Regions from separate parts of the Candidatus Pelagibacter sp. HIMB1782 genome, predicted to be linked through region 2. Evidence: riboswitches for the same ligand, from Rfam matches in the RefSeq annotation. Region 2 holds a riboswitch; the other holds the start of a gene.
What was found. Region 2 has a riboswitch for glycine ahead of gcvT (glycine cleavage system aminomethyltransferase GcvT). Riboswitches for the same ligand answer to the same signal wherever they lie in the genome.
Positions count from the first base shown of each region.

Region 1 (7,433 bases), 540 kb from region 2:
TACAGGAAATATAGGAATTGAATATTTAATCTTTAAGCATAGGTTGAATATTTACCGAGAGCACTTTCAAAAAATCGAACATAATTTATTAGGTCAACAGGGAGCTAAACTGTCTGATATAAAAGAAGTTTATTCTCATGCACAGGGTTTGTCGCAATGTTCAAATTTCATAAAAGAAAATAATATTGCTGAACATATAAGAGCAGATACAGCTGGATCAGCCGAAATGATTTCTAAAACAAAAGACAAAAAACAGGCAGCAATAGCATCATCTCTAAGTGCTGAAATTTATAATCTTGATGTAATTAAAAAAAATATAGAAAACGAGAGTGGAAATTTAACACGATTTCTTGTTATGGGAAAAAATATATCTCAACCTGAGTTTGGAAATAAAAAATATATAACTTCATTTTTATTTAAACTTAAAAGTAAACCTGCAGCTCTTTATCAATCGCTTGGAGGATTTGCTATCAATGGAGTAAATCTAACTAAGCTTCAAAGTTACCCTGAAAAAAATTCTTTCGACTCTTATTTTTTCTTATGTGATTTAGATGGACATATTGAAGATTCAAAAGTTCAAAAATCTCTTGAAGAGCTAGGCTTACATTGTGAGGATTTTCACGTCCTAGGTGTTTTTGAAGCCGATAGTTTGAGACAAAAAAAACAATAATCTTTTCTTGTAGATTAGAAATTTTAACTGCTATAATAGAATTGGAGGCTAGAGGTGGATGCTGCTTGAACCCGACCAGATCTTAACGGAAGCAGTCGTAGAGACAGTTATTCAGGTTCTAGTCTCCTTAAAAAATTTATGAATAACAATTCAAAAGTATTGGCTCTTAAATATAGACCTCAAATATTTGATGATCTTATTGGTCAAGATGTTGTTGCAGAAACAATTATAAACTCAATAAAAGCTGACAAAGTACCTAATGCATATTTATTTACTGGAATTAGAGGGATTGGAAAAACTACAACTGCAAGAATTGTAGCAAAAGCCTTGAATTGCTCAAATGGTATTGAAAAAATGTGCATTGATAATTTGTGTGAAAATTGTCAGTCGATTGCAAACTCAAGTCACATTGATGTACTTGAAATGGATGCGGCCAGCAAGACAGGAGTTGATGATGTTAGAGATCTAATTGAGTTTTCCAGATACGGACCTACTTCAGCAAAGTACAAAATTTTTATAATCGATGAAGTTCATATGTTAAGTAAACAAGCTTTTAATGCTTTACTAAAAACATTGGAAGAACCACCTTCATATTTAAAATTTATATTTGCCACAACAGAAATAAAAAAGATTCCTATAACAGTCGTTTCAAGGTGTCAGCGTTTTGATCTTTCAAGGATTAAATCTTCTGAATTGTTAGATTTTATTAAAAAAATTAAAGATAAAGAAAACGGAAAAGTTACTGATGACGCTCTAAAATTAATTGTAAAAATATCTGAAGGCTCAGTAAGAGATGCATTATCTCTATTAGATAGAGCGTTATTGAGTTTAGATAATGATAAAGAACTAGATTTAAATTCTGCTCAGAAGATTTTTGGTTATTTTGATAAATCACAATTAATTGATTTATTTGAATTAATATTGAGAGGAGAAGAAGAAAAGGTAATAAAAATTTACAGAAAAATATATGATCAAGGAGTTGAACCAAAAATATTTTTAAATGATTTTTTAGAGCTGTTATACTACTTTAAAAATATAAATTCTCTAACTTTAGAAAGCACAAATTTTTCTCTTAATGATGAAGAATTTAATAAAATAAAAAACATTTCTAATCAAATCCAACCAGATGTATTAATTTTATTTTGGCAATTTTCTATCAAGTCGTTAGAGGAATTAGATGTTGTATCAAATCAACATTTATCAATTGAGATGTTTTTAATTAGATTAATGCACTTAAGTTCTGTAAAACAAATTAAACAAATAGACACAAAACCTAAAGAAGAAAATTCAACAAGCAAAATTGAAATAAAAACAGAGACTAAAATTATTGATCAAATAAAAAATATCTCTCAAGAAGAAAAAAAGAATCCTGAAATACAAACTGAAGTTAAAGCAGAAGTCAAAACTCAAATTAATTCTTTTGACGAATTAATTGCTATTTGCACAAGTAAAAGAGAATTAAAACTTAAATTTGAATTAGAGAAAAATGTAAATTTGGTTAAATTTGAAAAAAATAGGATTGAGATTTCATTTAATGACAGCCTTGATAAAGATTTTGTAAAAGATCTTTCCACAAAGCTTTTTGAATGGACAAAAGAAAGATGGATTATCACACTTAGTAAATCAAAAGGAGATCTCTCAATTAGAGAAAAGAAACAAAATGAAAAAAAAATATTAATTGAAAAAGCTAAACAAACTGAAATTTATAAAAACTTTATGGAAAATTTTCCTGATGCAGAACTGGTAGATGTTAAATCGATAATTAAGGAGGATAAAAATAATGACTGATTTTAATAAAATATTAGACAAAGCAAAAGAACTTGAAGCAAAAATGAAAGAGAGTCAGCAAAAAATTAAGGAGATTAGAGTAGAGGGTGTTTCTGGCTTAAATTCAGCAAAAATCGTCTTGGATGGAGAAGGTGAAATGCAATCAATTAAACTATCAGATGAAATAATGAAAGAAGACAAATCAATAATAGAAGATTTAATTGTAGCGGCGCATAATAACGCCAAATCACAATTGAAGTCGAAAACATCAGAAGAGATATCAAAAGCTACAGGTGGATTTGGAATACCTGGTTTTAAGTGGCCACTATAGTAGATGCAAAACATTAACGAGATTGAGGAATTAATTAAATTAATTTCAAAGCTTCCAGGTTTAGGACCAAAATCTGCTAAAAGGATTGTTTTAAAACTAATTAATAACCGCGATGAATTAGTAAAACCAATGGCAAATACTTTGGCTCAATTTTATAAAAATGTAACTAGATGTAATTCTTGTGGTTCACTTAAATCAATTTCAACTGGATGTATAAATTGTGAAAATACAAAAAATAAATATTCTAAGATTTGTGTTGTAGAAGACATTGCTGATCAATGGTCGATTGAAAATTCAAATATTTATCAAGGGTATTTTCATATTCTGGGAGGCACCATTTCATCAGTAGGTCAAAGAAAAGAAGATTTACTTGTAAATTCCCTGGTTGAGAGAGTTAATCGAGATAAAATTGAAGAAGTTATATTAGCCACAAGTGCAACTGTTGAAGGTCAAACTACTGCTTACTACATCCAAGATAGCCTAAAGAATTCTAATGTAAAAATTACTAAACTTGCACAAGGGTTACCTGTAGGTGGTGAAATTGAAAGTTTAGATGATGGGACTTTATTTTCTGCTTTTAAAAATCGGTCTAATTTAGTTTCTAATTCAGATTAGACTTTTTAGTAAGTCTATTTAAATGCAGTAAAGGTTCAGTATAACCAGATGGTTGTTCTTTTCCTTTAAACACCAAATCACAAGCAGTTTGAAATGCAATTGAATTTTCAAAGTTATTACTCATTCTTACATAATTAGAGTCATTTTTATTTTGGTCATCTACAATTTTAGCCATGTCTTTAAGAATTTCTACAACTTGAATTTTTGTTGTAATTCCATGATGTATCCAATTTGCAATATGTTGAGATGAAATTCTAAGTGTAGCTCTATCTTCCATCAAACCTACGTTATTTATATCTGGTACTTTGGAGCATCCAACTCCTTGATCAATCCATCTCACAACATAACCTAATAGAGTTTGAGCTGAGTTAGAAATTTCTTTATTAATTTCATCTACAGACCAATTTGGTCTATCAGCAGTAGGTATTGTTAAAAGATCATCAAGCTTTGCCTGTTCTCTGTTTTTTATTTTTTGTTGTTCATCAAAAATATTTATTTCGTGATAATGTAGCGCATGCAAAGCTGCAGCAGTTGGAGATGGAACCCATGCACAATTTGCACCTGCTTTTAAATGTCCAGTTTTTTGCTCCATCATATCTTTCATTTTATCTGGCATTGCCCACATACCTTTTCCAATTTGAGCTTTTCCAGAAAATCCACACTTTAAACCAATATCAACATTATTGTTTTCATAGGCTGTAATCCATTTTGAAGTTTTCATGTCACCTTTTTTAATCATCGGACCAGCTTCCATAGAGGTGTGCATTTCATCACCAGTTCTGTCTAGAAAACCTGTGTTTATAAAGAAAACTCTATTTTTTAATGATCTAATGCACTCTTTTAAATTAGCTGAAGTTCTTCTTTCTTCATCCATTATTCCAATCTTGCAGGTGTATTTTGGCAAACCTAAAACTTCCTCAACTTTTGAGAAAAGCAAATCAGTAAATGCAGTTTCATCTGGTCCATGCATTTTTGGTTTCACAATATAAATAGAACCAGTTCTTGAATTGGTTTTTTTTTTAATATCATGAAGGGCAGCAGCTGTAGTAATGAATGCATCCATTATTCCTTCTGGAACTTCACTACCATCTTTTAAAATTATTGATGGATTAGTCATTAAGTGACCAACATTTCTAACTAGCAGTAAACTTCTTCCATGAAGCTTTAAACCTTTTCCATCTTTTGAAATATAGCTTCTATTAGGATTAAGTTTTCTTTCAAATAATTTTCCTTCTTTTTCAAATTTTGATTTTAGATCACCTTTCATTAGACCTAGCCAATTTCTGTAACAAACAATTTTATCTTCTGCATCTACAGCAGCTACACTATCTTCGTTATCGCATATAGTTGACACCGCAGATTCTAAAATTATGTCACTAATACCAGCATGATCTTGTTGAGCCGCAAAAGCTCTTGAATCTTTTAAAATTTCTATATGTAAATTGTTATTTTTTAATATTATAGCAGACGGGTTGTCAGCTTCACCCCTATGACCAATAAACTTATTCTCATCTACCAAATCATATATATCAGCACCTTTTAAAGCTTTAAATTTTCCATGCTTAACCGCAAAACTTGTAATTTTTTGCCAACTCAATCCTGCTAATGGAAAATATTTATCTAAAAAATCTCTTCCATATTTTATTACCATCTCACCTCTTAACGGATCGTATCTTTCAGATACGCTATCTTCTGATTGTTCAATCACATCTGTTCCATACAGACTATCGTATAAGCTCATCCATCTAGCATTAGCTGCATTTAATGCATATCTCGCATTCATTACTGGTACAACAAGTTGAGGCCCAGCAATACTTGTTATTTCCTCATCAACATTTTGAGTTGATATTTCAAAATCATCACCTTCTTCTCTCAAATAACCAATTTCTGTTAAAAATTTTTTATATTCTGACAAATTAAATTCATTTCCCTTATTTTTTATGTGCCAATTGTCTATCTGTTTCTGTAAGTCTTCTCTAAATTTAATTAATTCTTTATTTTTAGTTGCTAATTCATTGACTGTTTTCTCGAACCCTGACCAAAAATTATCAACAGATAGATCTGTTTCTTTTAATAGCTCGTCGCTAATAAATTGAGAAAGTTTTTCAGATACTTTTAAAGTTTTAATATTTATATATTTTTCTTGCATATCACCTAAATTACCCCATCTGTATTTTTGCCTGAGAGTTTTGCTCCTTCGGCGGAATTAATTCTCTTTCCAGAGTGTTATGCAACTATCGGTCCTTTTTACCTGAGAGTTTCCGGGGTGGTTGCTCCTTCGGTGCTAAATTTAATAGTCTCTCCCGACAATAAAATATGTATCCTCTTCTAGAAAAGAGTCAATTAATAACAATTACACTTTAAATTAAATATCATTTTATTGCCTTTTTTATGAATTAACCATCCGCTATAACCTTATTATGAAAAATTATCTTAATTTTGAAACTGAGATTAAAGATTTAGAGACAGAATTGGAAAAATTAAAAGATCCATATAATCAAGAGGGATTATCAGAAGTGGATACCCAAAAAATTTCAAAAACACAAGTTGAGTTAGATCAAAAATTAAATGATATATATTCAAACCTAGATCCATGGCAAACCACCATGGTTGCGAGACATGAAGACAGACCAAAGTCTAAATTTTTCATAGATAATTTATTCGAAGATTTTATTTCTCTATCTGGAGATCGTTATTATGGTGAAGATAAATCTGTACTTACTGGTTTTGCAAAATTTAATGGTCAGTCAGTTTTAGTTATCGGTCAAGAAAAGGGTGAAGATTTAGATAGCAGAATTCAAAGAAATTTTGGGATGATGCGACCTGAGGGTTATAGAAAAACTATTCGTTTAATGAATTTAGCAAATAAATTTAAAATTCCAATTATCTCTTTTATAGACACGCCAGGCGCTTATCCTGGTGTTGGTGCAGAGGAAAGAGGTCAAGCTGAGGCAATAGCAAAATCAATTGAATGCTGTATGGAACTTAAGGTTCCAACTATTGCAATAATTATAGGTGAAGGTGGATCAGGTGGTGCGATTGCATTAGCATCGTCTAACAAAGTTATCATGCTAGAAAATGCTATTTATTCAGTTATATCTCCTGAAGGCTGTGCAACTATATTATGGAGAGATCCAAAAAAAATGCTTGATGCAGCAAAAGCAATGAAGCTTTCCGCAAAAGATTTATTAAAATTAAAAGTTATTGATGAAATAATCCCAGAACCTTTAGGTGGTGCTCACAGGGATAGAGACCTGATGCTTGATAACGTTAGAAAATCTATTTCTACGAATTTAGATCAATACAAAGAAATGACGTCAGAAGATATAATGAATGAAAGAAAAAATAAATTTTTAAAAATTGGAAGAAATGATGGTTTTATGAGCAATGTAGAAGATTTAAGCAATTTGACCATTAAGAAAAACAATTTTGATAATATTTTTAAATCAAAAAAATTATTATTTGGTATTGGTGTAGGTTTATTATTGTTAGCTTCTTTGTTTTTTCTTGTTTAAGAATTATAAAGCTCCATGGCAATGTTTAAACTTCTTGCCTGATCCACAAAAGCAAGGTTCATTTCTTCCCATTTTTTTGGCTTGTGGTTTTGGATTTACTCTTTCCTCATTGGAAGGTCTTTTTTCTGTTATAACTTTTAAGTTCATTAAAATTGTAACGTAGTCTAATTTTAGTTTTTCTAATAAATTTGAAAATAAATCAAAAGCTTCTTTTTTATATTCAACTAAAGGATCTCTTTGACCGTAAGATCTTAATCCAATCACTTGTCTAAGTTGTTCTAAATATTGTATATGTGATTTCCAATTCAAATCTATTGTTTGCAAAAATATTCTTTTTTCAATTTCTTTTGCATGCTGCTCGTTTAGAACTTTAATTCTTTCATTACGTGTCTCATTAAATTTTGAGGATATTTGCTCTTTCAGTTCATTATCTTTTGCAGAAATCAAACTTTCAAGTTCAGTATCATTAAAACTTTTCCCAACAATTTGCCTTACTTTATTGTTAAATTCATTACTTTTTGGATTAGATAGGTTT
Region 1 is NZ_JBNAKE010000001.1:809,691-817,123, forward strand. Features, by position in the region: gene ACTTAO_RS04265 (prephenate dehydratase domain-containing protein) at 1-670, shown strand, start outside; gene dnaX (DNA polymerase III subunit gamma/tau) at 809-2,458, shown strand; gene ACTTAO_RS04275 (YbaB/EbfC family nucleoid-associated protein) at 2,451-2,768, shown strand; gene recR (recombination mediator RecR) at 2,772-3,383, shown strand; gene ACTTAO_RS04285 (malate synthase G) at 3,370-5,532, opposite strand; glycine riboswitch at 5,612-5,699, opposite strand; gene ACTTAO_RS04290 (acetyl-CoA carboxylase carboxyltransferase subunit alpha) at 5,804-6,898, shown strand; gene secA (preprotein translocase subunit SecA) at 6,902-7,433, opposite strand, start outside.
Region 1: it holds a riboswitch for glycine, as region 2 does, so the genes downstream of both, ACTTAO_RS04285 (malate synthase G) here and gcvT (glycine cleavage system aminomethyltransferase GcvT) in region 2, are expected to answer to the same signal.

Region 2 (7,433 bases):
TTATTTAGGGGGCACAGGTGGCGCTGTTGACTTAATTTTTTATGGTTTGATTTTAATGATTATTTGTATTTTTAGACCAAATGGTCTGATCTCATTTGTTCCTAAAGATATTTTAGAAAGAAAAAAACAACGATGAAAATATTAACTGTCGAAAATCTAAGCAAATCTTTTGGTGGAATCCATGCAAATAGAGATATTTCTTTTGACGTTGAAGAAGGGTCAATTTTAGGAGTGATAGGACCTAATGGTGCTGGTAAATCTACTTTATTTGATTTGATTACTGGTTTTACAAAACCAGACACTGGAAAAGTTAAATTTTTTGATAAAAATATTTTTGGAATTAGTCCTGATAAAATTAGCAATCTTGGAGTAGGTAGAACTTTTCAAAAACTAAAACCATTTGCAGACCAAACATTACTTGAAAATGTTATGATAGGAGCATTTGTTAAAGAAAAAGATATCAAGAGAGCAAGAGATAGAGCCTTAGAGATCATTGATTTTGTAGATTTGATTGAAAAAAGACATCACTTTGCAAAAGAGTTATCAACCGGACAGAGAAAAAGATTAGAAATGGCTAGAGCTATGGCTATTGATCCCAAATTACTTTTGATGGACGAAGTAACAGGCGGTGTAGACCAAAAGACTATTCCTGGACTTGTAGAACTTGTTAAAAAATTAAAAAAGACAGGTGTAACGATTATCACTATAGAACATAATATTAATATTATTATGGAAATTTCGGATAATGTTCTTGCGTTAGATCAAGGAAAACGAATTGCATTTGGAGAACCAAAAGAAATTCAAAACAACAAACAAGTAATAGATGCTTACCTAGGAACATTTGATGCTGCTTGATGTAAAAAATATTGATGTTTTGTATGATGATTTTCAGGTTATCTGGGATGTTTCTATTAATGTAAATAAAGCTGAAATGGTTGCGCTTTTAGGACCAAATGGGTCTGGAAAAAGTACTGTTTTAAACACCATAAGTAATCTTGTTGAACATAAAAAAGGTTCTATTACTTTTGACAATACCCTAATTTCAAATATTCCAACTTATAAAAGAACTGAATTAGGAATCTCACACGTACTTGAAAGAAGAAGGGTATTTCCTCACCTTACTGTTAAACAAAATCTCTTATTGGGTGCTTGGCATCCTAAGGCAAAAGAAGAGTTAACAAATTCATTAAACAAAGTTTATAAGATATTTCCAAAGTTAGAAATCAGATCAGATCAGTTAGCAAAAACAATGTCTGGTGGCGAACAACAAATGTTAGCTATAGCTAGAGGTATGATGGGTTTACCTAAACTTTTGATGGTGGATGAACCTTTTTTAGGTCTATCACCATTGGTTATGAAAGATTTAATTAAGATATTTAAAAATATAGTTGCAGAAGGGATATCAATTTTATTTGTAGAACAAAACGTAAGACTTGCATTAAGTATGGCAGATAGAGGGTATGTTTTAGAAAGTGGAAGATTGGTTATCGATGGTAAATCTGAAGATTTAATTGATAATGAAAAAGTTACTAAAGTTTTTTTAGGAAATTAATTAAAAAGCAGCAAGATCGTTATTTAGTTTATCAGTAATAAGCATTTTACCTGGACTATGAGTAATACAAAAATCAGGTTTTGAATTTTCTAAAACAGATTGAGGAGTAACACCACATGCCCAAAATACAGGAATTTCATTATTCTTTATTGTTCTAGGGGGATCACCATATTCAGGTTTCATTATATCTTTAATCCCAATTTCATCTGGATCACCAACATGTACTGGTGCGCCATGCACAGCTGGAAATCTGGAACTAATTTGAATTGATCTAATTGTATCCTTTGAACTTAAGGGTCTCATGGATACAACTAGTTTTCCTGAAAATTGTCCAGCAGGTTCACAATCTATTGAAGTTTTGTACATTGGAACAATAGTATTATTTTCTATGTGTTGAATTGGAATACCGGCTTCAATTAAAGGCAGCTCAAAAGACATTGAACATCCTAGAACAAAAGTTGTTAAATCTTCATTCCAATATTTTTTAATATCATATGGCTCATCAACTAATTTTCCTTTTTCCCATACTCTATATTGGGGAACATCAGTTCTAATATCAATATCACCAAGATCTTTTAATGAAGGATCTCCTTTAGTACCAAATCCAATTAATGGACAAGGTTTTGGATTTTTTTGACAGAAAGAAGCAAAGTCCATTGCATATTTGCTTGGTAAGATACAAAGATTTCCTTGAACATACTTGCTAGCAGCACCTGCAGTTTGCTCTTTGTAATTATTTTCTCTTATAACTTTTCTTGCTTCTGATGGATCTTGAATATCTAGCATTAAATTAGTATTTAGATTTCTTAGTTCCTTCGATTATTTCTTTTAACTCGTTATATTCTTCACAATTACAAATTTCCAATACTTTAAGTCTTTCTTTAGCTAAATCCATTCTATTTGTAGCAACATATAGTTCACCTAGATATTCATTAATTCCTATATGGTCTGGTTTAATTGCTAGACCTTGAAGATAATATTTTTCTCCATTTTCAAAATCACCAAGTTTTCTTGTTGTAAAACCAAGATAGTTAAGTGTATCTGCTTGATTTGGTTTTTTATCGTTTGATTTTAGAAGAAGTTTTTGAGCTTTTTCATATCTCTTTTTAGCTTTTTCTAATTTGCCTTTTTTTTCATATTTTTTTGCAGTTTTAACATGAGTAACTGCTTTATCGTAATCTGATTTTACTTTCTTAGGTGTTGAGTCAGAACCTGCTGACATTGCATTGGAAGCAAAAAAAACAAATATCAAAGCAGTAAATATTTTTTTAATCATTATAAAAATTTCTCCATTTGGCTTAAAGGTTTTAAATTTAGTCCATTTTCAATTAAATTTTCTCTAATTGATCTTGCAGTAGCAAGTGAACTTTCATTATCACCATGTATGCAGACAGAGTCGATTTCACAAGGTATTTGCTTTCCACTGTGACAATTCAGTGCCTGATTTTTTACCATGCTTAATACATGTTTTTTAGCCTCTTCAGGATCAGTAATTAATGCATGTGGTTTTTTTCTAGAAACTAAATTTCCATCATCTTCATAGGTTCTATCTGCAAAAATTTCACAGGCAATCTTCATATCTAGTTTTTTAGCTGCTTGTTCCATTTTAGAGCCAGTAGGAACTAAATAGATCAAATCTCTACTTATTTCATTGATTGCTTTTGCTAATGTAGTTGCTAGATCAATATCCTCACACGCCATATTGTTTAATGCCCCATGTGGTTTTATATGAGTAACATTTTCTCCATGTTCCTGAGCAATTTTTTGTAAAATTTCATATTGATCAATAATTAATTTTCTAACTTCTTCAGGTGCAAGGTCCATTCTTTTTCTTCCAAAATTTTCTGGGTCATTGAATGATGGATGAGCGCCAATACTTACACCGTTTTTTTTTGATATTTGAACTACTTGGTTCATGGATTCTTCATCACCAGCATGAAATCCACATGCTACGTTAGCAGAATTTACTATATCAAGTAAGTCTGGATCATATTTATTTGAATGGTGTTTTGATTTTTCACCTAAATCACAATTTATATTAATTTCCATAGTTCTAATTGTTGAAGTATAACATGCCATGATAAAAAATATATCAAATCTTGGTGACGCAGCTGTTTATTGCGATTTTGGTGTAGAGGTAAATAAATCAGTTAACTCTGAAGTAATAAAATATTTTAAAGCTTTAAAAAAAGAGAACGTTGAAAGTATAAATAATCTTACTCCTTCTTATAATAAATTAATAGTTTCTTACGACCTTAGAAAAACAAACTTTAAAGAAGTTAAAAAATTGATTGAAAATTTAAATGTTAATGAAACTCAAGACAACAATAGCACTAAAATAGAAATTCCAGTTTGTTGTGATGATCAATTTTCTCTTGATATAAAAAGATTAGAAGAAAAATTAAATATTAATCGAGATAAAATTTTAGAAAATTTTTTTAGTAAGGAATATTTTTGTTATATGACCGGATTTATCGCAGGTATGCCTTTTTTAGGTGATTTGGATGAAAATATGAGAGTACCAAGATTAGAAACACCAAGAGTAAAAGTCCCCAAAGGATCAGTTGCTTTAACAGAACAATTTGCAAATATTTATACATTTGAAAGCCCTGGTGGATGGAACATACTTGGTAATACCCCTGTAGATGTTTTTGATAATTCAAAAGAGGAAGAGCCAAATTTAATAAATCCTGGCGATGTAGTAGTTTTTAAACAAATAAATCTTGAAAAATATAATAGCTACAATGACAAATAATTTCGAAATTATAAGAGCTGGAGTAAACACAACCTTTCAGGACCAAGGAAGAAACAATTTATATCATATAGGAATTCCATTTAGTGGAGCGATGGATAATAGAAATTATAGTTTAGCTAATAGGCTGGCAGGTAATAAATTGAATTCACCAGTGATAGAATTTGCATATCAAGGACCACATTTAAAATATTCTGGAGATAAAATTAATATTGCAGTTACAGGTGATGTGGTTTTTAAAATTATTAAAAGCGGTATAGAAATTGATGGCAATTGTTATGAGAGTTATCAAATTGAAAGTGGAGATGAAATTAATCTAATCTCAACAAATAAATCAGTTTATGGATATTTAGCAGTTGGTGGTGAATTAGATTTAAAATTTCAATGGAATAGTTGTTCGATAAATACCAAGGCAAATATTGGATCAAATAATGGAAAAAAATTAGAGAACGGTCAAAAAATAAATATTTTAAATATCAATTCAGATCAAAGTAAAAAAAAGACAAATTATATAAACTCTAAAGTTGAAAATATTAGAGTAATAAAAGGACCAAACTTTGATTATTTTTCTGAGGAAGGAAAAAATATATTTTTTGAAAAAGAATTTTCTGTATCAAAACTTTCAGACAGAATGGGAATGAGGTTAGAGGGTCCAAAAATTGAAAATATTGTAAATACCAATATTAAATCAGAAGGTTTGTTAAAAGGAGTTATCCAAGTACCAGCAGATGGAAACCCAATTATTATGCTTTCAGACCATGGTACTATTGGAGGATATCCAAAAATTGGTGTGGTAGCTAGTGTTGATTATGATCGATTGGTACAAATATCTCCTGGCTCAAAAATCAAATTTAAAGAGATAAATTTATCTGATGCTGAAACTTTATTTAAATTGTATGAGATGGATACTCAGAACTTACTCAATCAAATATAATGAATATAATTAGAAAACTTCCAGGGCCTTTTTTAATTTTCTTAGGTGCCTGTAGTCTCAGTTTTGGAGGTTTGATTGTTAAGTCATTTGAAGGAGCAACTCTTTGGCAAATATTATTTTGGAGAACAATATTTTTCCTAATTGTAATTAGCTTGTACTTAGCTTTAACTTATAAAAAGCAGGTATTTAAATCCTTTTATAATTTAGGATTTCCTGGTTTCTTTGGTGGATTTATTTTATCACTCGGTTTTAGTGGTTATGTATTTGCGATGTATAATACTACAGTTGCTAATGCTAATTTTATTATTCAAACACAAACAATCTTCCTAGCAATATTTGGTTACTTTTTTTTAAAAGAAAAAATTTCAGCAATCACTCTGACTTCAATAATTCTTGCAATTTCAGGAATACTTCTAATGGTTGGAAGCTCTTTATCTCCAGGTCAAATGTCTGGAAATATTGCAGCTTTCATAATGCCAATATCATTTGCTACATTAATTTTAGTTGTAAGAAAATATCCAACTGTTGATATGGTTCCAGCTCAATTTGTTGCTGGTGTTTTTGCATTGTTAATCGGTTATTTAATGTCAGAAAAAATAATGATATCTCCTAATGATATCTTTTTAGGATTTTTAGCTGGGTTTTTACAGTTAGGATTAGGTTTTATATTTATTACTATTGGTGCTCAACGAACACCATCAGCAATGGTTGGAATCATAATGTTAACAGAAGCAGTACTAGGTCCTTTATGGGCGTGGTTGTTTATAAATGAACAACCGCCTTTCATAGTTATAATTGGAGGATCAATAGTTATTTTTGCAGTTTTACTTCAATTTTACAATTTATATACATCAGAAAAAAAAGCGATCTAATAACATTTGACATTAAACAGTATTTATTAGAATATTTGTTAACGGGAGAGATCACAAACTTTGTGACACCGAAGGAGCAACCGCCCAGGAAACTCTCAGGTAAAAGGACCGTATTATATTAACTCTGGAAAGAGATTGAGTTCTCGCCGAAGGAGTAAAACTCTCAGGCAAAAATACAGATGGGTACGACAGAGTTAGTATGGGAAAAAAAACATCTTTAAACAAACTTCATCAAGATAACCAAGCTAAATTTGTAGAATTTGCTGGATATGAAATGCCCATACAATACAGCAAAGGAATTGTTGAAGAACATAAATTTACAAGATCAAATGCAGGTATTTTTGATGTATCTCATATGGGTCAATTATTTATTTATGGCGAAGAAGATTTAACTGCTGATCTTGAAAAAATTTTTCCACTTGATTTAAAAAATTTGAAACAAAACTGTTCTAAATATAGTTTTTTAATGAATGATAGCGCAGGAATTCATGATGATTTGATAATCACTAAAATTGAAAAAGGATATTTAATTATTTTAAACGCAGCATGCAAAGATAATGATTTTAAAATTTTATCAGATTTACTGAAAAACAAATATGAAATGGTTCTTGATGATCAAAGAGCATTAATTGCAATCCAGGGTCCAAAGTCAGTTGAGATTTTAAACAAAACAATAGAAGGTGTTGAAAAACTTAATTTTATGACAGGGAACTGGTTTGATTTTAAAGATCAGAAAGTTTTTGTAACAAGATCTGGTTACACAGGAGAAGATGGTTTTGAAGTATCTATTAATAACGATTTAGCTGAAGGATTTACTCAAAATTTGATGGAAAAAGGAGCACAACTTATAGGACTTGGGGCAAGAGATACCTTGAGATTAGAGGCTGGATTGTGCTTATATGGACATGAACTTGATACTGAAAAAACACCAATTGAAGCAAACTTAAAGTGGGCGATTTCTAAAGAGAGAATTTCAAATGGTGGATTTGTTGGTTCTGATAAAATTATGAAAGAAATACAAGAAGGTACCTCTAAAATTAGAATTGGGATTAAGCCAGAAGGAAGATTGATTGCTAGAGAAAAAACTAAAATCTTTGATGATTCAGAAAAACTTATTGGCGAGGTTACCAGTGGAACTTTTGGTCCGAGTGTAAATGGCCCAATAGCAATGGGCTACATTGATAAAGAGTTTTCTAAAGTCGATACAAAAATTTTACTTGAAGTAAGAGGAAAAAAACATCCTGCAAGTGTTTGTGGGTTACCATTTTATAAAAAAAGTTACGTGAAAGGAGCAAACTAATGAGTGAGGTTAAATTTTCAAAA
Region 2 is NZ_JBNAKE010000001.1:268,678-276,110, reverse strand. Features, by position in the region: gene ACTTAO_RS01495 (branched-chain amino acid ABC transporter permease) at 1-136, shown strand, start outside; gene ACTTAO_RS01490 (ABC transporter ATP-binding protein) at 133-855, shown strand; gene ACTTAO_RS01485 (ABC transporter ATP-binding protein) at 845-1,552, shown strand; gene ACTTAO_RS01480 (putative hydro-lyase) at 1,553-2,338, opposite strand; gene ACTTAO_RS01475 (tetratricopeptide repeat protein) at 2,343-2,828, opposite strand; gene ACTTAO_RS01470 (5-oxoprolinase subunit PxpA) at 2,828-3,601, opposite strand; gene ACTTAO_RS01465 (allophanate hydrolase subunit 1) at 3,630-4,307, shown strand; gene ACTTAO_RS01460 (biotin-dependent carboxyltransferase family protein) at 4,297-5,238, shown strand; gene ACTTAO_RS01455 (DMT family transporter) at 5,238-6,110, shown strand; glycine riboswitch at 6,142-6,231, shown strand; gene gcvT (glycine cleavage system aminomethyltransferase GcvT) at 6,310-7,410, shown strand; gene gcvH (glycine cleavage system protein GcvH) at 7,410-7,433, shown strand, end outside.